DNA from 4 places in the Pantoea sp. y20 genome. Region 1 is predicted to be linked to each of the others. Evidence: predicted binding sites of a transcription regulator. Region 1 holds the regulator's gene; each other region holds the start of a gene.
What was found. Region 1 encodes CRP, which controls carbon source genes, mostly activating them, when cyclic AMP is high. Its sites were predicted from a motif close to ATGTGANNNNNNTCACAT; they were not measured.
Positions count from the first base shown of each region.

Region 2: idnD (L-idonate 5-dehydrogenase) is a predicted target of CRP. The motif match lies at 2,765-2,782, and genes of this name have one in related genera.
Region 3: ACYAC5_RS13630 (YfcZ/YiiS family protein) is a predicted target of CRP. The motif match lies at 3,068-3,085, and genes of this name have one in related genera.
Region 4: mlc (sugar metabolism global transcriptional regulator Mlc) is a predicted target of CRP. The motif match lies at 4,789-4,806, and genes of this name have one in related genera.

Region 1 is NZ_CM142816.1:3,798,228-3,806,332, reverse strand. It holds gene ACYAC5_RS17725 (YccS/YhfK family putative transporter) at 1-1,259, opposite strand, end outside; gene crp (cAMP-activated global transcriptional regulator CRP) at 1,318-1,950, opposite strand; gene ACYAC5_RS17715 (OsmC family protein) at 2,256-2,660, shown strand; gene ACYAC5_RS17710 (phosphoribulokinase) at 2,722-3,591, opposite strand; gene ACYAC5_RS17705 (YheU family protein) at 3,653-3,871, opposite strand; gene ACYAC5_RS17700 (hydrolase) at 3,874-4,890, opposite strand; gene ACYAC5_RS17695 (LysE family translocator) at 4,951-5,553, shown strand; gene ACYAC5_RS17690 (LacI family DNA-binding transcriptional regulator) at 5,555-6,535, opposite strand; gene tauA (taurine ABC transporter substrate-binding protein) at 6,768-7,748, shown strand; gene tauB (taurine ABC transporter ATP-binding subunit) at 7,760-8,105, shown strand, end outside.
Region 2 is NZ_CM142816.1:3,615,302-3,623,406, forward strand. It holds gene ACYAC5_RS16685 (gluconate:H+ symporter) at 1-821, opposite strand, end outside; gene idnO (gluconate 5-dehydrogenase) at 900-1,664, opposite strand; gene idnD (L-idonate 5-dehydrogenase) at 1,674-2,705, opposite strand; gene ACYAC5_RS16700 (response regulator) at 2,876-3,577, opposite strand; gene ACYAC5_RS16705 (ATP-binding protein) at 4,058-7,690, shown strand; gene ACYAC5_RS16710 (response regulator transcription factor) at 7,790-8,105, shown strand, end outside.
Region 3 is NZ_CM142816.1:2,928,409-2,936,513, forward strand. It holds gene fadJ (fatty acid oxidation complex subunit alpha FadJ) at 1-1,201, opposite strand, end outside; gene fadI (acetyl-CoA C-acyltransferase FadI) at 1,201-2,511, opposite strand; gene ACYAC5_RS13630 (YfcZ/YiiS family protein) at 2,678-2,974, opposite strand; gene fadL (long-chain fatty acid transporter FadL) at 3,334-4,617, shown strand; gene mlaA (phospholipid-binding lipoprotein MlaA) at 4,665-5,432, opposite strand; gene ccmI (c-type cytochrome biogenesis protein CcmI) at 5,468-6,679, opposite strand; gene ACYAC5_RS13650 (cytochrome c-type biogenesis protein) at 6,679-7,134, opposite strand; gene ACYAC5_RS13655 (DsbE family thiol:disulfide interchange protein) at 7,131-7,688, opposite strand; gene ACYAC5_RS13660 (heme lyase CcmF/NrfE family subunit) at 7,685-8,105, opposite strand, start outside.
Region 4 is NZ_CM142816.1:2,131,740-2,139,844, forward strand. It holds gene osmV (osmoprotectant ABC transporter ATP-binding protein OsmV) at 1-980, shown strand, start outside; gene ACYAC5_RS10030 (nucleobase:cation symporter-2 family protein) at 1,125-2,498, opposite strand; gene bioD (dethiobiotin synthase) at 2,677-3,381, opposite strand; gene mlc (sugar metabolism global transcriptional regulator Mlc) at 3,484-4,701, opposite strand; gene ACYAC5_RS10045 (LysR family transcriptional regulator) at 4,836-5,732, opposite strand; gene ACYAC5_RS10050 (MFS transporter) at 5,827-7,083, shown strand; gene ACYAC5_RS10055 (hypothetical protein) at 7,252-7,509, shown strand; gene ACYAC5_RS10060 (sugar transporter) at 7,875-8,105, shown strand, end outside.

The sequences.
Region 1 (8,105 bases):
GCGAAAGTGCCCAGCGCACGGTGCTGAATACGCACGCGCGTGGCGTTGTAACCGTTCTGGCTGACGAACATGATGGTCATCAGAATCCAGTAAGGTTTGGGGATGTTAAAGAACAGCGCCAGCGAGCTGCCAAACATCAGCATCACAGCGAAGCGGGCTGCGGTGCGTAACGCGGTGGATTTGAATGACAGATAACTGCGCAGCGCCGGCAACAGCGGCAAACGGCGCTGGCGATCGGCCATCAGGTCACGCGTGTAGAGCGGCTTCTGCGTACGCAATACGCGGGCGATGCGACTGAAGTGATACAGGCAGAAGTTGCCGACCGGATTATCCGGATGCTGGCGTGCAATTTTCTCCAGAGCGCCGAGCTGTTTCTCCATGTGAAAACGATCCGGCAGCTGATGGTAGAGAATCGCATCCGCCAGCACGCGCAGCCGCGCCGAAATAATTTTGGCGTTCCAGCGAATCACCGCTTCGGCGTGGCTCTCCTCAACCAGCTTCTGCACCTCTTCGGGCTGATGCAAACTCACGGAGATGTGTTCCTGTAAATCCAGCGCAACCTGAAAAGCGCGCGTCAGGCGTTTGTGGCTGTTATCGCGGCTCGCCGACAGCATATGCATTTGCTGATAGCAGGTGGTGATGAGATCGACCGCCTTTTGCTGGCGCGCCAGCAGCGGCGGCAGCGCTTTCTCCGGATCGGTCAGCTGCGTCAGTAAGGTGTATTTGGCATCGCAGTAATCCGCCAGCTCGCGGAACAGCAGGCTGAGCGATTCGCGCATCGGCTGCTCTTTCCACAGCCAGAACCAGAACCAGTTGAACAAGCCGTACCACAGCGTGCCGCCAATGTAGAGCAGCGGCGGCACCCACATCGGCATGCGTCCCACTAAGCTGAGCGTAAAGATGGCGGCGATGAGTGTGGCGGGCAGCAGGCGCGCGTGCAGCGGGCCGATTTCGCCGGTTACGCCAATCAGCAGCGGCAGCGCCAGCAAAATCAGTGGCAGCGGAATCTGGTAAGCGGTGAGGATTTGCATCAGGAAACTGCCGGTGGCAAACAGCGAACCACCCACAATCAGGCGTTTGAAGAAGCGTTTGTGCGGCGTATCCAGTCCCGCCATGTTGCAGCAGGCCGGCACTAACGAGAACAGCAGACCTTTTTGCAGATCGCCAAACAGCCAACCGAGAGCCACAGGCAGGCACAGCACCAGCGTTTGCCGCAGCGCATAGTTAACTTCGGGATGATAGATGATTCGGCGCCACATCAGCTCATCGCAAATAGAAACGGCGCGATGTTGCCATCACGCCGTGGGTGAGAAGAAATTAGCGGGTGCCGTAAACGACGATGGTTTTACCGTGTGCGGAGATCAGGTTCTGATCTTCCAGCATTTTCAGGATACGACCCACGGTTTCGCGTGAGCAGCCCACGATCTGACCAATCTCCTGACGGGTGATTTTGATTTGCATCCCGTCTGGGTGAGTCATCGCATCTGGCTGTTTGGCCAGATTTAGCAGCGTTTGCGCAATACGTCCGGTGACATCGAGGAAGGCAAGGTTGCCCACTTTCTCAGATGTCACTTGCAGACGACGCGCCATTTGCGACGAAAGTCGCATTAAAATATCCGGGTTTACCTGAATCAGCTGACGGAATTTTTTGTATGAAATTTCAGCCACTTCGCAGGCAGACTTCGCACGCACCCAAGCACTGCGTTCCTGGCCTTCTTCGAAAAGACCGAGTTCGCCGATGAAATCCCCCTGATTGAGGTAGGAGAGAATCATCTCTTTGCCTTCTTCATCTTTAATCAGTACCGCTACGGAACCTTTTACGATGTAGTACAGCGTTTCCGCTTTCTCACCCTGATGGATGAGCGTGCTTTTGGATGGATATTTGTGAATATGGCAATGGGACAGGAACCATTCGAGTGTAGGGTCTGTTTGCGGTTTGCCGAGAACCATTCGCTATTATCCTCTGTTGTAATCGTGCCCAAAACACAGGGGGCATTTTTTCCCTGTCAGGCGGTTTAATCGTCGAGCGTTTCCAGTAAAGGAAAAATTATTCCGGGTGGACTCTTAAGCTACGCTTTTGATTCTTCCGGCCTTCGTCTGTGATGACGAAAATATTTTCAGCACTGTTTGTAGCACAGCTTTTGCGAGCTGTCTTGTGTTGTCTCGCTTCAGCAGAAGGGGGATTACTCTGGATTGCTGTTTGTCAGGTGAAAGCGTACTCTGGCGGCAAAACCGCCGCTTCAGGAGAAAGAATCATGCAGGCACGAGTGAAATGGGTGGAAGGTCTTACCTTTCTCGGAGAATCCTCATCCGGCCATCAGGTATTGATGGATGGTAATTCCGGTGATAAAGCGCCAAGTCCAATGGAGATGGTGCTGATGGCCGCGGGCGGCTGTAGCGCTATTGATGTGGTGTCGATCCTGCAAAAAGGGCGCAGCGATGTGGCCGATTGCGAAGTGAAGCTCACATCGGAACGCCGTGAAGAAGCGCCACGCATTTTTACCCACATCAACCTGCATTTTATCGTTAGCGGTAAAGCATTGAGCGACAAGGCCGTTTCGCGTGCGGTTGATCTGTCAGCGGAAAAATATTGCTCGGTAGCGATCATGCTGGGTAAAGGCGTGGAAATTACCCACAGCTATGAAGTGATCGAGTTATAACTCGGATTGTAGCGGCGCAATTTATTGCGCAATAAATTGCGCCGCTACGGAATGACTCCGCTTATTCAATCCGCTTCCCTTCAATCAGTCGCTGTACCAGCGGCAGCATAATCAGCTCCATCGCCAATCCCATTTTGCCACCCGGCACCACCAGCGTATTGATGTGCGAAATAAACGATCCCTGAATCATCGCCAGCAGATAGGGGAACGCGATGCCTTCCAGACCACGGAAATGAATCACCACGAAGCTTTCGTCGAGCGACGGAATTTCGCGTGCGGCAAACGGGTTTGAGGTATCAACGGTCGGCACGCGCTGGAAGTTAATGTGGGTGCGCGAGAACTGTGGCGTGATGAAGTTAATGTAATCCTCCATTGACCGCACCACCGAATCCATCACCGCTTCGCGTGAATGGCCGCGCTCGCTGGTGTCACGCACCAGCTTCTGAATCCACTCAAGGTTAACAATCGGCACCACGCCAACCAGCAGATCGACATGCTCCGCCACATTTTGCTGCTGCGTGACCACGCCGCCGTGTAAGCCTTCATAGAACAGCACATCGGTGTTTTCCGGCAGCGGCTGCCACGGCGTAAAGGTGCCCGGCACCTGATTCCACGGCACGGCTTCATCGTAGGTATGCAGATATTTGCGCGATTCGCCAAGGCCGGTTTGGCCGTAATGTTTAAACGTCTGCTCCAGCAGGCCGAAGTCGTTGGCTTCCGGGCCGAAGTAGCTGATGTGGCGCCCGAGATCGCGCGCCTTGCGGATCGCCATGTCCATTTCCGGACGTGTGTAGCGATGGAAACTGTCGCCTTCGAGTTCCGCCGCATGCAAATTCAGCTGCTGGAAAATTTTACGGAAGGCGAGGCTGGTGGTGGTGGTTCCGGCGCCGCTGGAACCGGTGACGGCAATAATTGGATGCCTGGCTGACATAACAGAGCTCCCTGTGAAGTCCGGCGATGAGCATTGTTACCACGAATTGCCGCGGGGTGCATCAGCCGCGGAATTCACCCTTCGGCATAATATTGATCGATTCATGCAGTTCCGACCACACCAGCACCACGTCGCCGCGCTCCAGTTGGCGGCGTACGTCGGCGACTTTTTGCAGCAAACTGCGTTCCTGCTCGCCGTAATCAGTGCCTTCGCGTAACACGAAGGTTTCAATCAGGTTTTCCAGCGTGTCCGCTTCGAGTTCTTGCCAGGGAATAATCACAATTACACATCCAGATAGGTTGAGAGCCAGTCGGGCACGCGCTGTTCCAGCCACATTTTCGGTTTAAGAACGGTGCCGCCGACGAAACCGACGTGGCCGCCTTGCTGCGTCAGCTGATACTGAATGGAGGCTGACAGCTGGTCAGGTTGCGGAATAACGGCATCGGTCATAAAGGGATCGTCTTGCGCGTGAATGATCAACAGCGGTTTACGCACGCCGGTCAGCAACGGCATCGCGCTGGCTCGTTGATAATAGTCGTTGGCGTCAATAAAACCGTGCGCACGTGCGGTTATCGCATCATCGAACTCGCGTAAGCGGCGGAAAGCACGTAACTGGCTGAGATCGACCGGCAGCGTGCCAGGCCAGGCGCGCAGTTTGCGCGTGGCGTTCTTTTTCAGCTGCGTCAGTAAATAGTGCTGATAAAAGCGTGAAAACCCCACATCCAGCTTGCCGCTGCAAGGCTCGAGCGCCAGCGGCGCTGAGATGGCGATGCCGGCATCAATCGGTACATCGTGACCTTGCTGACCCAGCAGGCAAGCGAGCATGTTGCCGCCCAGCGAAACGCCGACGGCGGCGGTGGGTACGCTGCCCCATTCGCGCTGCAGCCAGTGAAGGAAGTAGGTGGCGTCTTCGGTTTCACCGGAGTGATAGATGCGCTTTAAGCGATTAGGCTCGCCGCTGCAGCCGCGAAAGTGCATTACCACCGCCAGCCAGCCGCGTGCCTGACACGCCTGCATCAGGCCGTGCGCATACGGGCTGCGAAAGCTGCCTTCCAGTCCGTGAAACATCACCATGCGCGGTTTATGACGCGCCTGCGCCGGATCTTCACTCCACGCTAAATCGACAAAATCGCCGTCCGGCAGGTCAAGACGCTGCCAGTGCGGACGTAACGTAACGCGGCGCCGCAGAATACGCGGCAGCAGCGTTTGCAGATGCGCGTTACTGAATCCGCGCAGGGGTTTAAAACGCTCGCCGCTGGGGCGATCAAAATAGCTTGGGTAAAGGCTTGTCTGATGCATAAGTCGCTGATAGCTTCGATGGGTTGTTCGCTTTACTGGGTGAGGAGCACCCGAATATACATGGAACTGAGTCTTTTTTTATCAATGTTAGGTTTTCTCTGGGTCGCGGCCATCACGCCCGGGCCCAATAATATGTTACTTACCGCCTCGGGTGCTAATTTTGGCTTCCTGCGCACCATTCCGCTGCTGATTGGTATCATGATTGGTATGCAAGTCATGTTGCTAATGGTGGCATTTGGCATCGGCGGCCTCATCCTGCTTTATCCCTCGCTGCATCTCATCCTGAAGATTGCCGGTAGCCTTTATCTGCTGTGGCTGGCATGGAAAATCGCCAGCGCCGAGTATGAAAAACTGGAAACCGACGATGTCACGGTGAAACAGATGCCTTTCTGGCAAGGCGGCTTGCTGCAGTTGATCAACCCGAAAGCCTGGCTGATGGCGCTCGGCGCGGTGGCCAGCTTCAGCCTGGCGGGCAGCGAATATCTGCATTCGGTGGTGGCGATCAGCATCGGCATGTTCATGGTGAACGTGGTTTCCGGGGTGATTTGGATGGGCTTTGGCTCGCTGATTGGACGTCTGCTGCGCAGCCCACGCGCGTGGAAAATCTTCAATATGGCGATGGGCTTGCTCACCGCTGCCTGCGTATTGCTGATTTGGCGCTAAGTTAGCTGGAAGCGCGTTCAACGCGCTTCCACGGCAACACTTCATGGACCACCGACGCGTTAGGCTGGCGGATGCGTTGCAGCAACAGCTGTACGCTGCGCACACCCATACGATTCATCGGCTGCTCAATCGTGGTCAGCGGTGGATTCAGGCTGCTGGTAAAGTTGATGCCATCAAATCCCACCACCGCTAAATCTTCCGGCACGCGTAAACCTGCTTCCAACGCCGCGTGGATGACGCCGACCGCCAACACATCTGATACCGCAAACACCGCATCCGGCGGTTCCGGCTGCGTGAGCAGTTCGCGCAAAGCCGCACTGCCCGCTTCGCAGGTGATATTCTCGGCATAAGCCACACCGCACCAGCTGAGATCCAGCTGCTCCAGCGCCGCGCGATATCCCTCTTCACGCTTATGTGAATAGAGGTAGCGCATATCACAGTTCACCAGCGCAATACGACGTCGGCCTTTGCTCGCCAGATAACGCACGGTTTCGAAAGCCGCTTCTTTATTATCAATCGCCACGCTTGAGGCGGCGATCGACGGATCGTATTCCGCGCACTGCACCCAAGGCTGATCGCCAATCAATTCTTTCAACTCATGCAGGCTGCTGGCGGCATCCATGGTGATCACGCCGTCGACCACTTTGCCGGTGAGCAACGCAATGTAGGCCGCTTCGCGCCGCAGCTGCGATCCTGAGTTACACAGCAGAATGTGGTAACCCTGCGCTTCAGCTTCGGCTTCAATGCCCTGAACCACGCGTGAGCAGAATGGATTGGTGATGTCGGGAATCAGCACTAACAACATATGGCTTTGCGAAGTGCGCAACTGGCGCGCCAGCAGGTTGGGCTGATAGTCGCAGATGTCGATGGCCGCCAGCACTTTGGCACGCGTATCCGGGCGCACGCCGGGATTCTGGTTTAAAACCCGTGAAACGGTGGCTTTTGACACGCCAGCCAGGTGTGCGACTTTTTCTATCGACATGGATTCAGGACCGTTAGTAAAGAGTTAAAAAATGAGATCTCTATCAATATCACAGCTGCCATGTGAGCGTGTGACATATTTACCGCTTTCCTTTTCTTTCCATTTGCACTTTTTGCATAGCCTTGCCCGATGTTGATCTAAGAACGGATCGTCATTAGGGATAATTTTTAATTCCTTTATGAAATTACTGTTGCTGGAGAAACTGCCCAGACAAAACACATTGGGGTGAATGATGATGGCAATGAAAAAAACAATAACGGCGGTCACAGCGGCTCTGGCCCTGATGGCGTTCCAGGCGCAAGCGGTCAACGTTATCGTGGCGTATCAGACCTCGGCTGAACCAGCCAAAGTGGCGCAGGCGGATAACACCTTCGCCAAAGAGAGCGGTGCTACCGTCGACTGGCGCAAATTTGATAGCGGGGCCAGCGTGTTACGTGCACTGGCGTCGGGCGACGTGCAGATTGGTAATATCGGTTCCAGCCCGCTGGCGGTCGCCGCCACGCAAAAGCTGCCGATTGAAGCTTTCCTGCTGGCCTCTCAGCTCGGTAACTCTGAAGCGCTGGTGGTGAAGAAAACCATCAAAGATCCTAAAGACCTGATTGGCAAGCGCATCGCCGTGCCGTTCATCTCGACTACGCACTACAGCTTCCTCGCCGCGCTCAAGCATTGGGGCATCAAGCCTTCGCAAGTGACCTTAGTCAACCTGCAGCCGCCGGCGATTATTGCTGCCTGGAAACGCGGTGATATTGACGGCGCTTACGTCTGGTCTCCGGCGGTCAACGAGCTGGAGAAAGATGGCAAGGTGCTGACGGACTCTTCGCAGGTCGGCAAGTGGGGCGCGCCAACGCTTGATGTGTGGGTGGTGCGTAAAGACTTTGCGCAGCAGCATCCAGAAATCGTCACCGCCTTTGCCCGCAGCGCCGTTGAAGCGCAGCAAGCTTACATTGCCAATCCGGATCAATGGCTGAAGCAGTCAGATAACCTGAGCAAGCTGGCGCGCCTGAGCGGTGTACCCGAAGCGGATGTGCCGGTGCTGGTGAAAGGCAACACGTACCTCACCGCGCAGCAGCAGGTGGAGCAGCTCGGCAAGCCGGTGAACAAGGCGATTGTCGATACTGCCGGCTTCCTGAAAGAGCAGGGCAAAGTGCCAGAAGCGGATAGCGATTACAGCAGCTTCGTCACCACGCGCTTCGTTGCACCCTTAGTGAAATAACCGGAGGCCGTATGCTTAACATCACCCATCTCAATGCGCGTTACGCCGGACAACCCGCGCTGCAGGACATCAACCTGCAGCTGGGCAGCCGAGACCTGCTGGTGGTGTTAGGTCCCTCCGGCTGTGGCAAAACCACGCTGCTGAACCTCATCGCCGGCTTTCTGCCGCTGGAATCTGGCAGCATTACGCTGGATGGCAAAGCGGTAAAAGGGCCGGGCGCTGAGCGCGGCGTAGTGTTTCAAAATGAAGGATTGCTGCCGTGGCGCAACGTGATCGATAACGTTTCGTTCGGTTTGCAACTGGCGGGCATGGCGAAGGCGGAGCGCCATACCATTGCACGCCGTTTGATCCGTAAAG
Region 2 (8,105 bases), 180 kb from region 1:
ACCGCTATCACCACCGCGATAAACAGCGCCACTGCCGGATTACCGATGAATTCGAAGAACTGACGCAGCGCGTTCTCTTTCGGCGTGGTCAACTCGAAGACGGCGGCAATCGCCATCAGCACCACCGGAATCACTGCGGCAAAAATACTGATGCCGAAGCCTGGCATCTCCTCTTCCGTGAAGATTTTTGGGTTGTAGAGCCCTTCCGGCGGTGACTTCTCAAAGCTTTTAAGGAACTTCGAGAAAACCGGTCCGGCAATAATCACCGTTGGAATGGTGATGATCATGCCGTAGAGCAACGTGGTACCGAGATTGGCGCCAAAGATAGTGGCAATCGCCGTTGGGCCAGGATGCGGCGGCAGGAAGCAGTGAGTGACCGAGAGCGCGGCGACCATCGGCACGCCGACGTACAGCAGCGGCAAACCGGCAGCCGCCACAATAGTGAACACCAGCGGCAGCAACAGTACGAAGCCAACTTCATAGAACATCGCCAGGCCGACGATCAGTCCGGTCACCACCAGCGCCCATTGCAGCCGCTCTTTACCAAAAGCGGCGATCAGCGTGGTAGCCACGCGTTGTGCGGCACCGGTATCGGAAACCAGCCGCCCGAGCATGGCGCCGAAGCCGAGGATCATGGCTAATCCGCCCAGCGTCGAGCCGATACCTTTCTGGATCGAGGCCATTACATTCAGTGGCGTCATGCCTTCGGCAATACCGACCACCGCCGAGACAAATACCAAAGCAATGAAGCCATTGACCTTAAATACAATCATCAACACCAGCAGCAGTATCACACCCAGCACAATGATGGTTATTGGCATTTTTATTATCCTTAGGAATACAGAGGGGTGATTAAGGTTTAGGCGCGGGCCGATGATAATGCCAGCCGCGCCCGGTCATCACACGGCGACGCGCATGCCACCGTCAACGAACAGCAGATGCCCGTTAACGAAGTTCGATGCACTGGAAGCAAGGAACACTGCCGCGCCAATCAGCTCTTCCGGTTTGCCCCAGCGAGCGGCTGGCGTGCGCTTGGTTAGCCAGCCGGTAAAGGCAGGATCGTCAGCCAGCGCCTGAGTCATCTCCGTGACGAAATAGCCCGGCGCAATGGCGTTCACCTGAATATTGTGACGCGCCAACTCCACGCACATGCCGCGCGTCAGCATAGTCACCGCGCCTTTGGAGGCCGCGTAAGGCGTGATGGTGTCGCGCCCTAATTCGCTCTGCATCGAACCGATATTGATGATTTTACCCTGCTGACGCTCGACCATTTTTTTCGCCACGGTTTGCGAAACCAGGAATACGGCGGTCTGGTTGACCGCGATGACGTCATTCCAGTCCTGCTCCGGGAATTCAAGGAACGGCCGACGACGCTGGATGCCAGCATTATTCACCAGCACATCAATCGCGCCCCACTCCGCTTCGATCTCATCTACCGCCTGTTTTACCTGCGCCGATTGCGTGACATCAAACGCTTTGGCGTGCGCGCGTAAGCCCAACTCACGCAGCTGCGCCGCGCCCTTCTCTGCGCCTTCGTGCGTGGTGGCGTTGACGATCACGTCAGCACCGGCTTCCGCCAGGCCGCGCGCCAGCAGATATCCAATGCCGCGCGCCGAACCGGTCAGCAGCACACGCTTGCCTTTGAGGGAAAATAACTGGCTCATCACTGCTCCTTAAAAGGTTAACTGGACTTTAGCGGCACGGGTTTTATCGCCGGCAAACTGCAGCGCGGCATCGATATCCTGCAAGGCATACTCACCGCTGAACAGCGGCAACGGGTTTACCACGCCGGTGGCCAGCCATTCGACGGCGGTGTTGAATTCATGAGTGAAGCGGAAGGAACCGACCAGATTAATCTCTTTGGCAATCAGCGCCATGATCGGGAAATTGGGAATGGTGCCGCCCATGCCAACCTGCACCAGCGTGCCTTTGGCGCATACCACATCAAGGCAGCGCTGCAGCGAAGAAGGATGGCCGGAGGCTTCAAACGCCACATCGAAATAGCCTTTGTCGGCAAGATAGGGCGCGAAATCGCCGTCGGCGGCATGAATCACCTCACTTGCGCCCATCTGCAGCGCCATCTCCAGTGAACGTTCGCTGATATCGCTGCACAAAATGGAGGCCGCGCCGCGCGCTTTGGCCGCCGCCGCAATCAGGCAGCCAATCGGACCCACGCCTGAGATAAACACGTGCTTGCCGTTAAGATCACCTGCCTGCTGCGTGGCGTGAATACACACCGCCAGCGGCTCAGCGAACACCATGACCGTTTCATCAGCATCCTGCGGGAACGGCACGCATTGCGCGCTATCCACCACTTTGTATTGGGTAAAACCGCCATCAACGTGCGGCACATACATGGCGCTGCCGAAGAAGCGCATGGTGGTGCACTGGTTTTCCTGATCGCGCTGGCAATATTTGCACGCGCCACAAGGCTTAGAGGGATTTACCGCGACTTTTTGTTGGGGTTTAAGAGCTGGATTGTCGCTCTCCACCACATAACCAATCACTTCGTGGCCCAGGATCATCGGCATTTTGATCTCGAAACTGCCGACCTTGCCTTCCTGATAGTAATGCAGATCGGATCCACAAATGCCGCCACGCGTGATACGCACCAGCGTACCTTTGCCGTCCCATTTCACCTGCTGCTGCGCAACGCTGACTTGTTTTTTTCCAGTGATCACGCCGGATTGCGTTTCGATATTCATAACGTCCCCATAAGTGCTGTAGCAATGGGGGCCATCAGACCGGGTTATGCGGCTTAAAACTGTGATGAACATCACCTAAAGACATGTTACGGAAAGCTGTTACCTGGAACGTGAAGTCTGCGATGCCGAAGAGGAAACAGGCGGCCGTAAGTGGCCGCCTGTGAAGAGAATTAATAGCCTGACATCAGGTCATGGCTGTATTTGAACAGCTCAGAATCCGAACGTAAACCGAGCTTTTTCAGCGCCGATTGTTTCTGCCCGCTCACGGTTTTACGACTGCGTTTAAACTTCACGGCAATTTGCGACACGCTCAAACCATCGAGAAAACAGCGCACCACTTCAACTTCACGCGGGCTGAGGGTTTTCACCTTCTCATACATATTGCCTTTGCTGCTGAAATCGAGGCTGTCATCCAGCGACTCTTCGCTCATGACATAGAGATTTTCAACCTCGTAAGCGACTTCTTTAGACAAGAACAAACGGCCCTGCGCCACCTGACGAATCGCATGGGTAATTTCCTGCATATTGTGGCTTTTACCAATAAAGCCCTTCACGCCTGCGCTTAACACCATTTTGACGATGGCCGGACTCTCCATTGAAGAAGAGATCAGAATTTTTTGCTGGGGATAATGATTACGCAGTTGCTTCACCAGCGCCAAACCATCCAGTTCACGTTCACCCAGCAGGAAATCCAGTACCAGCACATCAACTACGGTACTTCTTAGCTGATTAAATAATTCATTACTTGAAGCCCAGGTTCCCACCAAATGAATATCGGGCTCATGTTTTAAACACAACTCGAAAACGGTACGAACCATGGGGTGATCATCAAGGACAGCCACACGCACTTGTTTATTATGTGCATATACCATTTATTTATTCCTTTATTACAGCATTAACTTTGTCCAATTCTGACTATCACACCCGCTTCAATAAATAAATGGTGTCGATTACAACAGCTGTGAAAAATAGCCTTCACAACATCAGAATTCTAAATCGATAGCGTCACCCTAATAGCGGTCATTTTCATATACCCCTTTTAGGTTTATATTTTTCCGTGATAGATTCTTACTTGCCTGCTCACGTAAAAGTGGGAAAAGTCTGACTTAACTCCTTAACAAGACCACATAAGAATTGTCTTGAAAGAAAAGGAGCAATCTAACCAACTGAATAAGCTAAGAAATGAACATCATATAGTTACATCGTCATCACCCTCTCTCTTTCGCTAAAAATCAAATATTTGAGAATGGTCGCAAAATTTCAACAGTAAAAGAATAGAACGAGCGAAAGATAATAATATCTTTATAATCCCTGGTCCCAATAGATATTAATGGATACCTTAAGAAGGCAGCGTGCTAATTAATCTTACTACTTTTCGCTTGTTGGCCTTATTTTTTCTGGCTTTAGTTTCATGTTCATTAATAGCATCAGAGAAAAAACTGCAATTACTGGCGCGATATGATGTAGCTCAACCTGCTTTACAACTGGCTGAACCAATCTCTTCGGAGTTTCGTCATCACGTTCTCAAAGTTGCTGTCGCTGGGCAACCACAACCGCCCCTTTTTATGGATATAGATACGCGACGATTCGAAGGCGTGAGTGCGGATTATCTCTCTCTGATTCAGAATATGCTGGATACCACAATAGAAATCCATTATTACGCCAGCCATAGCGCGGCCCAGGAAGCCGTAACCAGCGGAGAAATGCAACTATTAGCGATCTATGTAGAACCCCCCTCAGTATCAGAGCCGCAAACCTTGATCGCCAGCGACCCCTGGATGCTGGATTATGCAGCGATCGGTTTTAAGTCTGGGCAGAACGCTCCATTAAAAATTGATGAACCCAATCGCATGGCCTGGTCTGGTTCAGCGTTGATGCGTGCACATTTAGAAGAGACTTTTAAGAGCGACCTTTTAGTTCGCTTTCCTGGTTACTACGATGCTGTCGCAGCAACAGCATTTGGCCAAACAGAGCGTGTATGGGGCAATGCCGCCACACTTACACACCTTAATCGCTTCATGTTCGCAAATGGGCTGGAAATAACCAAAGATAACCACGCTATTCCGATGAATTTCAGCTTTGGCATTAGCCCGCGTTATCCACAACTTGCCGAAGCGATTAATTTTGCCTTAACACAAATTCCTCTCTCTATTCGCATGCAGATAGCGAAGCGCTGGCAACTGGATACGTACCATGTGCTGCAGCGTAATCCGCTTGCACTCAAGCATGAAGAGGAGAAATGGCTACAGGCACACCCGCGTATTAACACCGCACTACCGCAAACCCTCGCTCCACTCAGCAGTCGCAACGGAAGCATGCCGTTTCGCGGCATGATCATTGATGTTTTAGATCTGATAGCCAACCAAAGTGGCATTACATTTAATTCAGAAGTTCAGGAAGAAAGTGGACGTAACCAAACCGATAAGCATTTTCCACATCTGTATGCGCTTGAGATGCTTACCCCGGATATGCCCCCTCAGTTAATAACCCGCCCATGGCTGGTTTCACACTGGGTCATTATTCGCCATAAACGCCCTCGGAATATTATGGCTCGGGATCCTTTTCCCTTTGGCTCGGCTCTCATGCTGAACAATCGGCAGATGAAGGATTGGATGCTTCTGCATTATCCCCATCTGAACCTCGCCTATATCAATGATCCTTTGCAGGCCTTGCGTGAATTGCAGGCGCATGAAATTGATGCGGTAGTGATGCCAAAGATTTTTGTGGATTATCTGCTCCACAACCATTACGCAGATGACCTGATTATTGAAACCACGTTGGGTGCAGACCCGGCACGTTTTGTCATGCGTGTTGAACCCGGTAATGAAACGCTGATTAGCATTCTCAATAAAGCCTTGATCGCGATTCCTCCCGAAACCATGTTCAAGTTGCTGGCACATTGGCGTCAGTCAGAGATGCCGTTCCTCAGTGCTTCATGGCAGAGTTACAAACAAGTTATCTTGCTGATTGTGTCGGTCTCGACCGGATTAATAGCCCTTATTTTGCTGTGGAACCGTCATCTGCGGAAGGTTATTCAGCAGCGTATTCAGGCTGAAAATGCATTGAAAAATCAGCTCAATTTCACCCATACACTCTTCAATGACTCGCCCGTTGCCATGTATATCCGCGACAAACAAACCCGATTAGTGGATTGCAACAATGCCTACCTACGTTTTATGGATTTCCAGCGAGAAGATGTCATCGGTAAACGACTGTCGGACGTTCTCACTGGCAATAACGCCAGTATTCACAGTATTGAAGATGGCTATCAAAAAACCTTAGTGGATGGCGAAGCCGTCATGCGCGACATACATATGGATTTTGAACAGCGAACATTCCAGCTTTATCACTGGATACTGCCGTTTCGCGATCGGCACGGTGATGTCGCAGGTGTTATTGGGGGCTGGCTGGATGTCACTGAACGCAATGCGCTGCTGCAGGAGTTACAACTCGCCAAAGATGTGGCTGATAAAGCCAACCGCTCCAAAAGTGAATTTCTTGCCAGCATGAGCCATGAAATCCGCACGCCACTGCATGCCATGATTGGCTTACTGGAGCTCGAAACTCGCTTGCAACCGGCTGATTCACTCTCAGAGAACATCCGTGTTGCGTACCATTCGGCACGCGCGTTGCTGTCATTGATTGGCGATATTCTCGATTTGTCGAAAATCGAGTCCGGCCTTTATCAACCAACGTTAGAAACGGTCTACCTTCCTGATGTTCTCGATCAAGCGGTTACGCTATTCCGTAATAAAGCAGAGATTAAGGGACTTGAACTGCGGGTAGAGATGGATATTGCTGCTTACTGGGTGAAAACAGACCCATTGATGCTGAATCAAATTCTCTCCAATCTATTGAGCAACGCCATTAAGTTTTCCGATTACGGCACTGTCACTGTTGTGCTCATGCAGGGCATTGCGCAGGAGGAGGACGGTTGTGAATTCGTGATCGAAGTTAGCGATCAAGGTTGTGGCATGACGGAAGACCAACAGCACGCCATCTTCGAACCTTTTGTGCAGGTGGGCGATCGTCAGCAGCAGCAAATTGGCACCGGATTAGGATTAAGCATTTGTCGTAATCTGGCGCATTTACTGGATGGTGAGCTGATTGTGGAAAGTGCGCCAGGGGAAGGCGCGGTGTTCTCTTTTTATTTCCGTGCCTTGCCCGGGGAACCGCAGGATCAAACACAGCCTCATTTGTCGCAGCCGCTGATCTCCGACAAGCTCTCCGTGATGATCATCGACGATCACGCACCCAACCGATTACTGCTTGGGAAACAGCTTGAACTGGCTGGCCATCAAGTCATGGTGAGTGAAAGTGCGGCAGAAGCACTGACATTATGGCAGCAGGATCCATTACGTTTCGACCTCATCATCACAGACTGTAATATGCCGGGCATGAACGGCTTTCAGTTCGCTGAAGCGCTGCGTCTATACGAGCATGAGCATCAGTTAACACCGATCATGCTATTCGGCCTGACTGCATCGGCTGAGCAGCATATTATGCAACGCTGCCTTCAGGCGGGAATGAACGATTGTCTTTTCAAGCCGCTGGATTTAGAGAGCTTACTTGCTCAGGTTGCACGTTGTACCCGGCGTAGCGCCATAAAACCCGAAATCCAGGCCCCGCCGGCAGCGAGTATCTCCTCCTTCCCACAGCTGTTAACACAACTGGCCGAACAGGATAGTGAAGGTTGTCTGGTGTTACTCAACAGCATACGAACCAGCCACGATGAGTTGTTGGTATCACTTCAGCAAACCGATGATGCCAGCGCCCTGTCAAAGCTGGGTCACAAATTAAAAGGAGGAGCAGCAATGCTAAATGCTCCAACGTTGACTGAACTGGGCCGCAAGTTGGAGAAACACCGCGAAGAAGCCCTCGATCCGCAAGCGTTAATTCAGCAGATTGTCGAGGAAATGAAACGTGTTAATGAATCCTTGCAAGAATTTGAGAAACATCGCCTGAAAAATCATCAAGATTTATAGAATCATAATCTTATCGAGACATTTCTCGGTTCGCCCTATTAATCTGCCGGACATAATGGCCGTCAACGTCATCATTACGGTGCCGTTAAAGGGAGAGATATGTTTAATGCAAAAATCCTCATCGTTGATGAGCATCGTTTGGTTGCCGCCGGCGTGCAGGCTTTATTATTAATGAATGGCTTTAATTGTGTCACTACTGCGCACACAATTAACGATGGTATTGATGATATCATTCATCACCACATCGACATACTAATATTAGATCCTGACTTTAAAGAAAAAAATGGCATCGCATTTTTACGCGATATCGTCAAATCAAAGACGTGGATGAAAGTCATACTGATTAGTCAGGATGGCAATAACCACCTTTCTATACAGTCACTTAGCCAGGGTGCGAATGGGTTCGTGTCAACTT
Region 3 (8,105 bases), 870 kb from region 1:
GCGCCAGATCCTCAAATACCGCTTCAATCACCAGATCGCGCTGGCTGAACCCCTGGTAATCGGTGCCGCCGCTGATGCGCGCCATCTGCTGCTGACGTTCGGCGGCTTTTAGCTGACGCCGCTTCACCTTGTTGCTCAGCAGATCCCAGCTGTATTGCAGCGCATGATTCACGCCGACCAGATTGATGTCTTTAATGCGCACCGGCAAACCGGCTTTCAGCGCCGTAACGCTGGCGATGCCACCGCCCATCAAACCGCCGCCGAGCACGCCAATCTGCTTCAGCACTTGCGGCTCGACACTGGCCATCGACTCTTTCTTTAAGGCCGTTGAGGCGAAGAACAAACTGCGCAGCGCGGCCGATTCTGGCGTCATCGCCAGTTGGCCAAAGGCGCGCGCTTCCGCTTCATGCCCGGCGCTGCTGCCCTGCTCCAGACCGATGCGCACCACGTCAAGAATGCGCTGGGCCGCTGGATAGTTGCCCTGGGTTTTGCTGTGGGTTTGCCGCTGCGCCAGCGAGAACAGCACCTGACGCGCGATTGGTCCCTGCAGCAAACGATCGCGGCGCGAAAGCTCCCGCCGTGCGCCTTTTCCTTTGTGTACGCGCGCAAGCGCCGTTTCCAGCAGAATTGATTGCGGCACCGCGTCATCGACAATCCCCAGCTTGAGCGCCTGTTTAGCGCGCAGCTGTTTGCCGGTAAGGATCAGCGGCAGCGCCTGCTGTACGCCAATCAGGCGCGGCAAACGTTGCGTACCGCCAGAACCCGGCAGCAGACCGAGCTGTACTTCCGGCAAACCGAGGCGCGTTTTGTCATCCAGCGAACAGATGCGCGCATCGCAGGCCAGCGCCAGTTCCAGACCGCCGCCGAGGCAGGCACCGTGAATCGCCGCCACCACTGGAAACGGCAGCGCGGCAATCATCGCCATCACATCTTGTCCCTGTTTTGCCAGCGCCTCAGCTTCCTGCGCCGTTTTGCAGTTGGCGATCATGCTGATATCCGCACCAGCAACAAAGTTGTCTGGCTTGCCGGAGATCAACACTAATCCAGCCAACTGCTGATGGCTGCGAGCTTCGTCCAGCACCGCTTTGATCTGCGGCACAAACTCGGCCTTCAGCGTGTTCATCTTCTCGTCCGGCACATCGATGGTGATCACACCGACGTGGTCGAGGCGCATGTGTAAATGAAAGGCGGATTCGCTCATTATTCGGCCTCCAAAACCATTGCCGTGCCCAGGCCGCCCGCCGCGCAGGCGGTGACCAATCCCAATCCGCCACCGCGCCGCCGCAGTTCCTGCAGCGTTTGCGTAATCATGCGTGCGCCAGTAGCGGCAAACGGATGACCATAAGCAATCGATCCGCCGAGCACGTTAAAGCGTTCTTCATTGACTTCACCTAACGCATGCGGACGATTCAGCACCTCGCGCGCAAAGCGTTCGTCACGGAACATCTTCAGGTTGGCTAAGGTTTGTGCGGCAAAGGCTTCGTGCATATCAATCAGCGTCAGATCGTTGAGCGTGATGCCGGCGCGCTCCAGCGCCAGCGGCGAGGCGTAGGCCGGTCCAAGCAGCATATCGTGCCAGACATCAATCGCCGTAAAAGCATAGCTGCGCAGATAGCCGAGCGGCTGAATGCCGAGTTCGCGCGCGCGCCCTTCACGCATCAGGATCACCGCTGCGGCGCCATCGGTCAGCGGCGTGCTGTTGGCGGCGGTCACCGAACCGTGGCGACGATCAAACGCCGGGCGCAGTTTGGCGTAATCGGCGGCGCTGGCGTTGAAGCGAATATTGTTGTCCTGCTCGATGGGCGCTTTCCACGGCGGCACAAATGCGGGCATCACTTCCTGGCTTAACACGCCCGATTGCCAGGCGCGCGCCGCATGCCGGTGCGAACGCAGCGCTAACGCGTCCTGCTGTTCACGCGTGATGCCGTGACTTTTCGCCATCTGCTCGGCGGTATCGCCCATGCGTAATCCGGTAGAATACTCCGCTACCGCCGGTGGCACCGGCAACAGATCGCGCGGGCGCAAACGACGCAGGATGCTGAGTTTTTGACTAAAGCTGCGCGCTTTGTTGAGATCCACCAGCGCACGCGCCAGAGTTTTACTGACGCCAATCGGCAGCACCGAGGATGAATCCGCGCCACCGGCAATGCCGGCATCGATGGTGCCCGCCACTAAACTTTCCGCCACGTTTGCCACCGCCTGAAAACTGGTGGCGCAGGCGCGGCTAACGCTATAGGCATCGGTATGCACGCCTAATCCGCTGCTCAGAACAATTTCACGCGCAATATTGGGCGCTTCCGGCATCTGCACCACCTGGCCAAACACCAGTTGATCGATAATCTCGACCGGTAATTCGCTGCGCGCCATCAGTTCGCTGATCACCATGCGCCCCAACTCCAGCGCGGGAATGCCGTGGAAATCGGTCGCCTGGCGGGCAAAAGGGGTGCGTAATCCGTGGGTTATGGCGATACGTTCGCCCTGACGCGTCAGCAGCGGCTGCGCTTTGCTCATTGCAATCACCTGTATTTTTCGACCGGGGCATCATTGCCAAACAGGTCTGACCTGATCATCAGTGTTAACTAAGTGTTGCTAAGTAGCCAATAAGCAGAGGAAAAAAGTGCGAGGGAATACACGAAAATGAGTTAAGGCTGCCGAAGGGGTTTCGGCAGCAGGGAGATTAGCGTAGGCCGAGCTGGAAAATCAGGGTTTCGGCCTGGCAGGCAAAGGTGAAGTCGATAGACAGGCGCACCGCGTCGCCTTCATTGGCAAAATCCGCGCGAATATCGCAAGGATCGGATTCCACCTGACGCGCGCGCTCAGTCAAATGCGCCAGCATCGCTTCCGCCGCATGGCGATCGGCAAACACGCCAGACCAGCTTGCGGTGCAATCGGTGTTATCCATCACGGTTCCCACATCAACACAGCAGCAGGCCGCCGTTTCGTTGGCATTACACTTTTTAATGGCATCAGTCATGATTCTCTCCTGACGATAATTTCAACATAATCGGATTATTTTCTGCCGCAAAGTGTACGCCTGCTGCGTTTTCACATCCACGATCAAGCCGCTAAGTGACGAATATCACACTAAAAATTGATCCACAGCAAAATTGAACGCTATGTTTAAGTCGAACCGCTAAGATTTTGTTAAGCAGATCTGATTTTATCGATCAAATCAGAAATATTTAAAAAACAATATTGCAACAAATACACAGGTCGGACCTATACTCGTCGCACTGGTCTGATATGTGGTTTTGCCATCAGTCCCTACAATTCGCCGCTCTTTGTTACGCGACGTAACAACGTTAAATAATAAATCTGGATGAGGTTGTGGTCATGAACCATAAAAACCTGTTTGCAAAGTCAGCTGTGGCAGCTGCAGTAACGCTCGTCTGTTCACATGTTTACGCCGCGGGCTTTCAACTGAATGAATTCTCAGCAATTGGTTTAGGTCGTGCATATTCCGGCGAAGGTGCGATGGGTGATACCGCCGCCTCTGCCAGCCGTAACCCGGCAACCATGGCATTAATGGATCGCCCTTCTTTCTCTATCGGCGCGGTTTATATTGATCCCGAAGTGGATATTAGCGGTCAGAGCCCGACAGGTCGCAGCCTCGATGCCAAAAATATCGCCCCAAATCAGTGGATCCCTAATCTTCACTACGTGCACCCAATTAACGATCAGTGGTGGATTGGTGCATCTGCGACCTCAAACTATGGTTTAGCAACCGAATTTAATGACGGCTATACCGCAGGTGGTTATGGCGGCAAAACCGACCTGATGACCGGTAATTTTAATATCAGCACCGCTTATCGACTGAATGAGAATTTCAGCTTCGGTATCGGCTTTGATGCGGTCTACGCAAAAGCGAAAATTGAGCGTTATGCAGGTGAAGCAGGTGCCGTGGCAGGATTGCCAGCCGATACCCAGATTGCGCATTTAAAAGGTGATGAATGGGGCTACGGCTGGAACGCCGGCATCCTGTACGAAGTGGATAAAAATAACCGCTTTGGCTTTACCTACCGCTCAGAAGTAAAAGTCGACTTTGATGGTGACTACAAGAGCAACATCCCCACCGCCTTTAACGGTACACCGCAGGCACTGGCTTTAGGCCTGCCTTACGGCACCAGCGGCACCACGATTCCGGGTTCTCTGACTTTGAATCTGCCAGAGATGTGGGAAGTGTCAGGCTGGCATAAAGTGGCGCCGCAATGGGCGGTTCACTACAGCCTGACGTATACCAGCTGGAGCCAATTCCAGGAGCTGAAAGCCACCGGCAGCAATGGCCAGACGCTGTTCTATAAGGATGAAGGTTTCCACGATGCCTACCGTATCGCGTTGGGTACCACTTACTTCTACGACGATAACTGGACCTTCCGTACCGGTATCGCCTTTGATGACAGCCCGGTTCCGGCCGATAAGCGTTCAATCTCTATACCGGATCAGGATCGTCTGTGGCTGAGCGCCGGTGCGTCTTACGCGTTCAATGAAGATGCTTCCGTAGACCTGGGTATTTCTTACATGCACGGTCAGAAAGTCACCGTCAAAGAAGGCCCGTATACCTTTAACTCTGAAGGTAAAGCCTGGCTGTACGGCGCGAACTTTAACTACAAGTTCTGATACGTAGCTTGATAAAAAAAGGCGACTCATTGAGTCGCCTTTTTGTTTTATTCAGAATCGATATCTTTCAGATCGTCCTGAATCGCACTGGCGTTCGGATTATCTTCCGGCTTCAGCTTACCGCCGTTGGCAATAAAGTCATGTCGCTGGAAGTAGGCATTACGAATAAAGGCGTACGGATCTTGCTGCTGACGCAAAATGGCGTCCGAATCCAGCAACTGCGCACGGGTTTCAATCCCTTCCAGCGTCCATTTACCTACCGAGATCGGCCAGCTCAACCAGCTTAAGACCGGATAGAGCGTATCAACGAAGTCACCGCCATCTTCACGGATGGTGAAACTACCGTAGGCCGGCAATTCAACATACGGGCCGTAACCGACGCCATAACGTCCCAGCGTGCTACCAAAGCGATGCGGCACTTCACGCGCCAGCGCCGGATTGGCTTTGCCTGCCACGTCGATAAAGCCACCCAGCCCTAACACGGTGTTCAGGAAGAAGCGGGTGAAGTGGATGCCTGCCTGGCGCGGTTCACCCACCAGAATGGCGTTGACCATGCTGGCGGGCTCTTCAACGTTGGATAACACATTACTGATGCCGCTACGTGCCGGCACCGGCACGTAATCGCGCCAGGCGACTGCCACCGGACGCAGAACATACGGATCCAGCACGTTGTAGTTGAAGTTAAACATCGTGCGGTTAAAGCCTTCCAGCGGATCGCTGCGCTGCGCAGGTTCCGTATTTTCAGCCGGTTTTGAGTTGGCACAACCCACCAGCAGTAAGCTGGCTAGCGCCAAACCGGTCAGGCGGTTATTCATTCTTCTCTCCCTGTGCGGATCAGTAAGGTATCGCTTCAGGGCTGCTGTTGATTAATTTCCACAGCCAGTTGCTGATGACCATCCCAGGGTGTGACCGCGCTTAAACCCAACCAGTCGCCAGACTGTGGATTGGCACTGCCATCGCGCGAAATGCGCACCCTGACTTGCACCTGATGCTGTGCCGAAAGCAGGCGATCGGGCATCATGGCATTGCTGTCATCGAGCGTGAGCGATAACGGAAAGTGGCTCAGCGGTAAACGCTTCACAGCCACAGGCACCGGTGAAACACCGTCAGACACAGAAATATACAACACTCCGCCTTGCGGTAACATTTTTTCTGCCGGCGGCGTCAAACTCACCGTCAATGCCAGGCTGCTATTTTGCTGTCCCGCGTCGGTTTTCGCTTGTTCAATGCTGCGCTCGATCATGGTGATGCGACGATCGCCTGCCGGTAACAGTTTCAGCATCACCTGCCATGCACCAATCGCCTCATTGTACTGCTGCTGCTCAAAGGCATTAAACGCCAGCAGACTCAGCGTGCGCACATCGCTGTGATCGCGTTTAAGCAGCGCTTTCAGCAACACGTTGGCCTGACGGTTATCCTGCGGATCGCTGGAGCGCGTCAGCACTTCGGCATAATCCTGCTGCAGTTCGATATTGTCTGGCGCCAGCTGTAGCGCATGTTCAAATGCCTGGCTGGCATCGGTAGCATTATTCAGCACCATCCCTAAGCGGCCCAACATTGCCCAATCGTTGAGGTTCGTTGCGTCGTTCTGCAGCGAGCTGCGCAGACCCAGATGCAGACGCGCCAGCTCTTCCATAGTTAGCGGCTGAGCTTTAGGATCCATCACGCGCGCACGTAACGCAGGATACTCCTGCTGTACGCTGACAAACGCAGTTTGCTGCGTGAGTCCGCCGGTTTTCAGATACATGCCAACCGACACCACCAGCAGCACAATCACGCCCGGCAGCAACACCCAGCGACTGCTGCGATGAATGGTCGCGGCATCCTGCTGCGGCACATCGGTTAACAGCGTTTGTTGCAGTTCGCGCACCATTTCCGGGCGCTCAGCCACCACGCCCTCTTCTTCATCACGCTCCAGCTCGCGCAGGCGTTGCTGATAGAAATCGGTGTTGAGACGATCGCGATCGCCACTGCTGGCCTCGCGCTGACGCCAGCCAGCACGCAGAAACAGCGCGATAGCCGCCAGCAGTAAAATAATCAGGGTAATCCAGAATCCAGTCATTACGGCTTCCCGTCACGCTTGAGTAACGCCGCAAGGCGCTGTTGTTCACTGTCGTCGAGTTCGCTACGCGCTTTGCCGCGACGATTACGCAGAATAATGATCAGCGCGCCCAGCACCACAAACAGCGCTGGCCCCACCCACAAAATCAGCGTGGAAGGCGTTACCGGCGGCTCATACGTCACGAAATTACCGTAACGCGCCACCATGTAATCAATGATCTGCTGGCGGCTTTCGCCCTGCTTCATTAACTCGTAGACTTTGAGACGCATATCCGACGCGATCATCGCATTGGAATCGGCAATGCTGTTGTTCTGGCATTTCGGGCAACGCAGCGATGCGGTGAGATCGCGGTATTGCTCTTCCTGCTGCACCGAATCGAACTGATACGTATCAATCGCCGCCCACAGGCTGGTGCTGAGCAGAATGCCCGCTAACAGTAGAAGCAGCCGTTTCATACGCCCGCCTCCTTGTTATATTTGTCCCACAGCGGTTTCACTTCTTCGAGCCAGACGCGATCGTTCATGTCGCCTGCATGGCGATAACGAATGATCCCTTTGCCGTCGATCAGGAAGGTTTCCGGTGCGCCGTAAACGCCGAGATCGAGACCGAGCATCCCGTTGCCGTCATACAAGCTGAGCGCATAAGGATTGCCCAGCGTGTTCAGCCAGGTCACCGCTTTAGTGCGATCGTCTTTATAATTGAGGCCAACCACGCGAATGCCTTTTTCCGCCAGCGTATTGAGGTATTGATGCTCCGCGCGGCAGGTTGGGCACCAGGTTGCCCAGACGTTGAGCAGAATCGGTTTGCCGTCGGTCAGCACCTGCTGATCGTAGATTTTGCCGGGCTGATCGAGCGCTTCCAGTTTGAATACGGGTACCGGCTTGCCGATCAATGCCGATTCGAGACGCGTTGGATCATCGCCGTTGGCGTTGCGCGACAGCTGCCACAGCAGCGCCGCGGCCAGCAGCAAAAACAGAACTAACGGGATAAACAGGATTTTTTTGTTCATGCCAGCTCCTCGCGCTGCTCTTTTTTGCGTGAGCGATAGCGCGGATCGAACAGGCAGAACAAGCCGCCCACCGCCATAAACACGCCGCCGTACCAGATCCAGCGCACAAACGGTTTGTAGTAAATCCGCACCGCCCACGAACCGTCATCCAGCTCTTCGCCCAGCGCCGCATACAGATCGCGGGTGAAACCGCCGCTGATCGCCGCTTCGGTCATCATGGTGCGCGCGGCTGCATAGAAGCGTTTTTCCGCCTGCATCACCGCCTCCAGCTTGCCGTTGCGCGTCACTTCAATCACCGCCACGCCGCCGCTGTAGTTCGGCCCTTGCAGGTTGCGCACGCCGTGGAAGGTAAAGTGATAATTGTGGATATCAACGGTATCGCCCGCCTTCATGCGCACATCACGCTCAACGCTGTAC
Region 4 (8,105 bases), 1.7 Mb from region 1:
ACCGTTTGATTCCCTCCTCAAGCGGCAGGATTTTGATCAACGGTGAAGACACCAGCGGACAAGATACCGTCACCCTGCGCCGCAATATTGGCTATGTCATCCAGCAGATTGGTCTGTTCCCGAATATGACCATCGAGGAGAACATTACCGTGGTGCCGCGCATGTTGGGTTGGGATAAGAAGCGCTGCCGCGAACGCGCCACGGAATTGATGAGCATGGTGGCGCTCGATCCGACCAAGTTCCTGCATCGCTATCCGCGCGAAATGTCCGGCGGTCAGCAGCAGCGTATTGGCGTGATTCGCGCGCTGGCTGCGGATCCACCGGTATTGCTGATGGATGAACCTTTCGGCGCGGTCGACCCAATCAACCGTGAAGTGATTCAGAACGAATTCCTTGAGATGCAGCGCCAGTTAAAGAAGACCGTGATGCTGGTTAGCCATGATATTGATGAAGCGCTGAAACTCGGCGACCGCATTGCGGTGTTTGGTCAGGGGAAAATTGTGCAGTGCGCCAGCCCGGATGAGCTGTTAGCCAAACCGGCGAACGACTTTGTTGGCTCCTTTGTCGGTCAGGACCGTACGCTGAAACGTTTGTTGCTGGTGCAGGCCGGCGATGTCACCGATCAGCAGCCCACCATCACCGTGCAGCGTAATACGCCACTGCAGGAGGCCTTCGCCACCATGGACGATAACGATATGCGTTCGGTGACGGTGGTTGATGAAGATGGCAAGCCGCTGGGATTTGTGAAGCGTCGTGAAGCGCGCGGCGCCACTGGCCGCTGCGAAGAGATGCTGCATACCTTTAAAGTGACGGGCAAAGCGGAAGAAAACCTGCGCGTGGTGCTGTCGAAGCTGTATGAGCACAACACGGTGTGGATGCCGATCGTCGATGAGGAAGGTCGTTATAGCGGCGAGATATCGCAGGATTACATTGCCGATTATCTCAGTTCTGGACGTACGCGCCGTCGGTTGAATCCGTAAAACCCTAAGCAGTCGCCGAGGGGCATATGGCAGATCGTAAAGTCGCCATAAATCATCCCTGAGGCTCAGCCCGCGCCTTCCCTGGCGCGGGATGCTTTACTCCTCTGCCATATGCCCCTCGGCTATTTGACTCCGTGCGCTTTGTTAACGCGACTCCTCAGCCGTTTTTGCCGCCACTGCTTCGCTGCGCTCTGAAGGCAGCACGACATTCAAAATAATCGCCAGCATCCCGCCGGTAGTCACTGCGTGACCAAACAGGTTGCTAATCAGCGTCGGGAACTGTTTCAGCACCTCAGGCACCGCTTCGACACCCAAACCGATACCAAACGACACGGCAACAATCAGCATCTCGCGGCGGCCAAGCGGCGTTTGCGTCATCACGCGGATGCCGGCCGCCACCACGCTACCAAACATCACAATGGTCGCGCCGCCCAGCACCGGCGGTGGAATCTGCTGCAGCATATAGCCAATCGCCGGGAACATACCGAGCAGCACCAGCATTACGCCGATCACCATGCCAACATAACGGCTGGCAACGCCGGTCATTTGGATGACGCCATTATTTTGCGCAAAAGTGGTGTTGGGAAAGGCAGAGAACAGGGCGGCAAGCAAGCAGCTGATGCCATCGGCGAAAATACCGCCCTGCATGCGGCGCTCAAACGCTTCGCCTTCAATCGGCTGCTGCGACAACATGCAGTTCGCCGTGAGGTCGCCCACCGCTTCAATCACGGCTATCACCGATACCAGCGCGATGGGAATGAAGATGGTCCAGTCAAAGGCAAAACCAAAACGGAACAGCGCCGGCATTACCAGCCACGGCGTATCACCCATTGGCTTAAGGGTGAGATGGCCGGTTAACGCTGCGGCGATACAGCCCGCAGCAATGCCGGCCACCACCGCAACCAGCCGCGTCCAGCGATTTTGCGAACGGTTAAGTACGATAATTACCAGCAGCGTCAAGGCACCGAGCGCCAGATTGCCGGGCGCGCCAAAATCGCTGGCGTTATGGCCGCCAGCCCAATCGGTGATGCTGACTTTGATCAGGCTGATACCAATTAAGGTAATAACGGTGCCGGTAACCACCGGCGTCAACACTTTGCGTAATGGCGCGATGCAGCGGCTGATCAACATCGGAATCATCGCCGCTACTAAGTTGCAGCCAAAGATCATCGCCATGATCTCTTCTGGCGATCCGCCGCGCGCTTTGACCATCAATCCGCCCGACAGAATCACCCCGAGAAAGGCAAAGCTGGTGCCCTGCAGGCAGATCATGCCTGCGCCAATGCCCATAAAGCGGCGCGCCTGCAAGAAAGTACCGAGACCGGAAACGAGCAGCGACATGCTGATCAGGTAAGGGATCCATGCCTGTAATCCCAACACGGAACCAATAATCAGCGGCGGCGTAATGATGCCCACTACGCTGGCCAGCACATGTTGTAGTGCGGCACAAAATGCAGGCAATGGACCGATGCGGTCATTCAGCCCATACAACAAACCTTTCTCATCTGATTGCGACATACAGGTGCTCCGGCAAGATATTCATCAGAGCTGCTGATGCATGAATCACGCCAGAACAAGGGGTTTATTAAAATTTGCAAGTAAGATATTGAATATTATGGCAATTAATTCAGTAAAGAGGAGGGCTGAATCTGAAATCTTAGATTCAGCCATTGATCATTTGCGGCTTTTTGTTTCATCAGGCCGCAGGCTTTGCACTGTTGTCGTGCGTAATATTGTCATCGAGCAGTGAAATATCCAGATAACCACTCAGTTCCCGTTGTTCTGCGCGCGGCAGATAAGGCAACTCGCCTAATAAAGGTGCACCTAACTTGTTGCTCAAAACATCAATAATTTCAGCGTAATGCGCCAGACCGGGATTAATACGGTTGGCTACCCAACCCACGAGTCGCAATCCATCCTGCGCAATCGCATCGGCGGTCAGTAAAGCGTGGCTGATGCAACCTTCTTTAATGCCGACTACCAACACAACGGGTAAATGTTCCTGCCGCACCCAGTGGGACAAAGGCTGTAAGTCGTTCATTAAACTGCGCCAGCCGCCGGTGCCTTCTACCACCACGCGCGCGGCGCGCTGCTGCAAATCGTTTAGACTGCGGCTGAGCAACGGATAATCTATACGCTGCGACGCGCTGGTGCTGATTTCATCCTCTTGTAAGGCGATAGGATTGACGGCGGAATAATCGAGAGCGAGACCTGAAGCCTGCTGTAATAACAGGGCATCTTTATTACGTAAGCCTTCAGATGTGAGTTGCGCGCTTTTGGCGACAGGTTTGAAGCCTGCGGCGCACAGATTCGTCTTGGCAAAGCACTGCAATAATGCGCGTGATACCACGGTTTTACCCACCGCGGTGTCGGTACCGGTGACAAAAAGCGTTTTCACCATTCTCCTCCTTCATTAAAGCGATGTGTAACGTGCGAAGGAGGCAGTTTAAGGAAATGTTTTCGCGGGCAGATTGCGTTAGGACAAACTTAAGGTGAGCTGTAATTATCCCTGCAACAGTTTTACCAATAAATGGCCGCTATAGAGCGCGTCTTTTATCAGTGCGGCGCCGCCAAAGGTGCCGGGATCGCTGAAAGACGTTGGTGTGAGCTGGATTTTACTGCTGTATGCGGGCAAGGCTTGTTGTCGAATGGTACTGCTCACCGCAGGGAACAGCACATCGGCGGCCTGATTCAGCGGCGAACCGATAAGGATTTGTTGAGGATTAAAGATGTTTACCATCATCGCCAGCATGCGGCCAATATGATGTCCGACGCCCGCAATCACATCACGCGCCAGGCGATCGCCCTGCTGCGCGGCTGCGCATAAGCTCTCAATCGTCAACGGCGTCTGATGCAATACACTGTCCGGCTGCGACGGCAAACGCTGGGCGGTGAGATTAAGCAGGCTTCCGATGCTGGCGACGGTTTCCAGACAGCCATTATTGCCGCAATAACACTGCTGGCCGTAAGGATCGATTTGCGTATGACCAATTTCCACCAGCGTACGACCATTTTTGTGCAGCAGTTGTCCGCCGCTGATCACGCCCGCGCCGACGGTTTCATCAATCACAATCTGAATCACATGTTGCGCGCCACTGGATGCGCCAAACAGCGCTTCGGCTAACGTCCAGGCGGAAATATCATGCTGCACGAACACCGGCAGACCGGTGCGCTGCGCCAGCGTTTCTCCCAGCGGCATATCCTGCACGTCATAACCCGGCATACGATGGACCACGCCAGAAGCGGCGTTGATCAATCCTGGCAAGGTAATGGCGATGGCGGTCAAACGCTCCAGCTTGCTTTGGTGGCGAATAAAGAAGTCATTCACTGTCTCGTGCAAGGTTTGCAGCAGTGGTTTGTCGGCGCTGGCGTGCAGCGGCAGGCGATCTTCCTGCAGCGCGCGGCTGCTGAGATCGCGCAGCGTCAGCGTAATAAATCCGGGCTGAATGCGAACGGCGAGATAGTGCCAGGCGAGCGTATCGAGGATCAAACCAATCGCGGGACGACCGCGACTGCCTGGCTCCTGAAATTCAGTTTCCTGAACCAGATGGGCATCGAGCATTTCACGCACGATTTTGGTAATGCTGGCGGGGGCTAACTGGGCACGTTTAGAAAGCTCAATACGCGAAATCGGGCCGTAAAGGTCAATCAGTCGGTAAACCACACCAGCGTTGGTCTGTTTTATCTGATCAATATGACCAGGTTGACTGTACAGATTCACGCCCTGCTCCCATTATTTTCGCGCTTCTAAATAAACAGCAGCTATGGTGATGCAGATTGCCCTGCAGCGTCAAATATTTGATTAGAAATGTGATTTATCGCACATAAAGTTTGGGCCCTCATTCAACTGCGGACTCAATTCTCTGCATTTTGCAGCATCAGCGACATCATATTGCTCATTTGCGCCGTTGGTTCTCGCGTCGCTGACCAGACCAGCCAAACTTCAGAAATCGCGTCGCTCTCCTGCAACGGGATCCACACCACATCGGCCAGACGTGCACGGCTGAATGACGCCGGCAGAATCGACACGCCGAGTCCGGTCGCCACCAGACCAAGGATGGTCATCGCCTCGCCCACCTCCTGCGTAATAAAAGGTTTGATTTGATAGCGATGCAGCAGCGCCAGGATTTCACCGTACAACGCAGTGCCGCCTTGCGGATCGAAAAATACAAACGGCTCGTTGGCTAATGCCTGAATGGAAATCGACTCTGCATCGGCCAGCGGATGCGCCCAATGCACTACCGCGCATAGCGGCTCACGCAGTAACACGCGGTGCTGCAGATCGCTGGGCAGCGGCGTATTGCGCATCACACCGAGGTCGAGCCGATCGTCATGAAGTGGCGCAAGCTGCTGCCGCGTATTGTTCTCCTGCATCTGAATGTGCACTTCTGGCCAACGCTGACGGAATTGGTACAGCGCGTCAGAAACCAGACCGGTAAACGGCGCTGAGGAGGTAAAGCCGATGCGCAACTCGCCCTCCTGCCCGCTATGCACGCGTGCGGCGCGGCGGGTGGCCTGCTCCACCTGTAACAAAATGGCACGCGCATCCTGCAAAAACAGCGCGCCGGCGGGCGTGATCTGTACGCTGCGATTGGTGCGGGTAAACAGCTGGGCGCCAATTTCCTGCTCCAGTTGCTGGATCTGCTGACTCAGCGGCGGTTGCGAAATATTCAGGCGCTGCGCGGCGCGGCCAAAATGCAGTTCCTCCGCGACGGCAACGAAATAGCGTAAATGACGCAACTCAACATTCATACTTTAAACGTCTCATTTGAGATTATTAATATATTGTACAACCTATTCGCCCTTTCCTACAGTAACGGCATGATTGTTCAAACGAGGATGTTCCGTGAGTCGCTCTTCTCAGGGGGTGATACTCGATGAAGACGAGTTGTCCGTAAAGCCTGCTCCAGCTGCAGCCCCTTCAGAATGGATTGAACGCGGATCGCCGCAGTTTATGCGCGTGACGCTGGCGCTGTTCTCTGCCGGTCTTGCCACTTTCGCCCTGCTGTATTGCGTGCAGCCCATTTTGCCGGTGTTATCGCAACAGTTTGGTGTTTCTCCAGCGCAAAGCAGTATTTCTCTCTCGCTATCGACCGGCTTAATGGCATTGGGATTGCTGTTTACCGGGCCGCTGTCGGATGCGATTGGGCGTAAATCGGTGATGGTTACCGCGCTGTTGCTCGCGGCTATCTGTACCTTGATTTCCGCCACCATGAGCAGTTGGCAGGGGATTTTGCTGATGCGCGCGCTGATTGGCTTATCGCTGAGCGGGGTTGCGGCGGTTGGCATGACCTATCTGAGTGAAGAGATTCATCCACGCGTTATCGCCTTTTCCATGGGGCTGTACATCAGCGGTAACTCGATTGGCGGCATGAGCGGACGCCTGTTGACGGGCGTATTGACTGATTTCTTCTCGTGGCGCGTTGCGGTGGGCGTGATTGGCTGTTTCGCGTTGGCGGGCGCGCTGATGTTTTGGAAAATCCTGCCTGCGTCGCGTCATTTCCGTCCAGCTTCGCTACGTCCGCGTAGTTTGCTGATCAACTTCCGTTTGCACTGGCGCGATAAAGGATTACCGCTGCTGTTCGCTGAGGGCTTCCTGCTGATGGGCGCGTTCGTCACGCTGTTCAACTACATCGGCTATCGCCTGCTGAGTGCGCCCTGGTCGCTGAGCCAGGCGGTGGTGGGATTGCTGTCGGTGGTCTATCTGACCGGATCCTGGAGTTCACCGAAAGCCGGCGCGATGACCAGCCGCTTTGGACGCGGTCCGGTGATGATTGGCGCAACTGCGATTATGCTGACGGGATTGCTGCTGACGGCGTTTAACTCACTGTGGCTGATTTTACCCGGCATGATGTTGTTCACCGCCGGATTCTTTGCGGCGCATTCTGTTGCCAGCGGCTGGATTGGCCCGCGTGCGCGTCGGGCTAAAGGCCAGGCATCGTCACTCTATCTGTTTAGCTATTACGTTGGATCCAGCGTGGCGGGTACATTGGGCGGCGTGTTCTGGCACAGCTATGGCTGGATGGGCGTTACGGCATTCATTAGCTTGCTATTATTAATGGCTTTGCTGGTCGGCTGGCGATTGCAGTGCCGGAAACTGTAATACCTTTCATCTGTTAAACGGGGCTAATACGCCCCGTTCTCTTATCAGGTCCACGCCATCCGGTGATCTCACAGTCCCAGATAAAACAAAACGGCCATTCGTCGCTATAATTCATTCCATTCCAACAATAGTTAGACTTTTATTATTTCACAGCAATGAGGACGATAGATGGGACTCTATTATTACGTCGATAAGCATGCCGGCTATAACGACAACCATGTAGTACACGCAACGGGATGCCCGTACCTACCCGCCGATGAGGCACGCCGTTTCCTTGGGACTTTCTACACGCCAAATGCCGCCATTCAGCAAGCGCGTAAATTTTATGCCAGCGCGCTGGGCTGCGAGCACTGCTGTCCGGTGGGGTTAAAAAAAAACATGACGACTCAGAATAGTGTGGCACTAAAACATATGGTGCGACTCTGATAATCATGATGTGAGAGTGGTCAGCAGACCTAACTCTTTTGTTAAGCAGCACTGCGGCGTTTCATAATAATTATAAATTTAAGTGTAATAATAACTGGACCTTAAGGCGCTCAAGGTGGCGTCAGGTCCAGTTGCCTCTTTCTCCCCCGTTGTTAATCTTGCTCGCTCTCGTATTGATGACAGAAAGCGTAAAAACCTCAGGCTATTAATTACGCCACTCTTGATAAAAAATATTCAGTAATAAAAGCCCGACAAACGGTTTCCCTCCGCTCATTAATGCTCCACAATAGCGGCAATTTGTGACTCCGGTCACTTTCTGGGGTGCTTTTTGCCCTTTCATTTGCCGTCTGACAGATTTGAACTCCATGCAATCTACTACTGTTTCCCGTAAAACGGCCTGGCTACGCGTTGTACTGCTGGCTATTGCTGCTTTTGTCTTTAACACCACAGAATTCGTGCCTGTCGGTCTGCTGTCGGATATCGCCGCCAGCTATGACATGAAGACTGCCGATGTTGGCATTATGCTGACCATCTACGCGTGGGTTGTCGCGCTATTGTCACTGCCGTTGATGCTGTTAACGCGCAATATTGAGCGT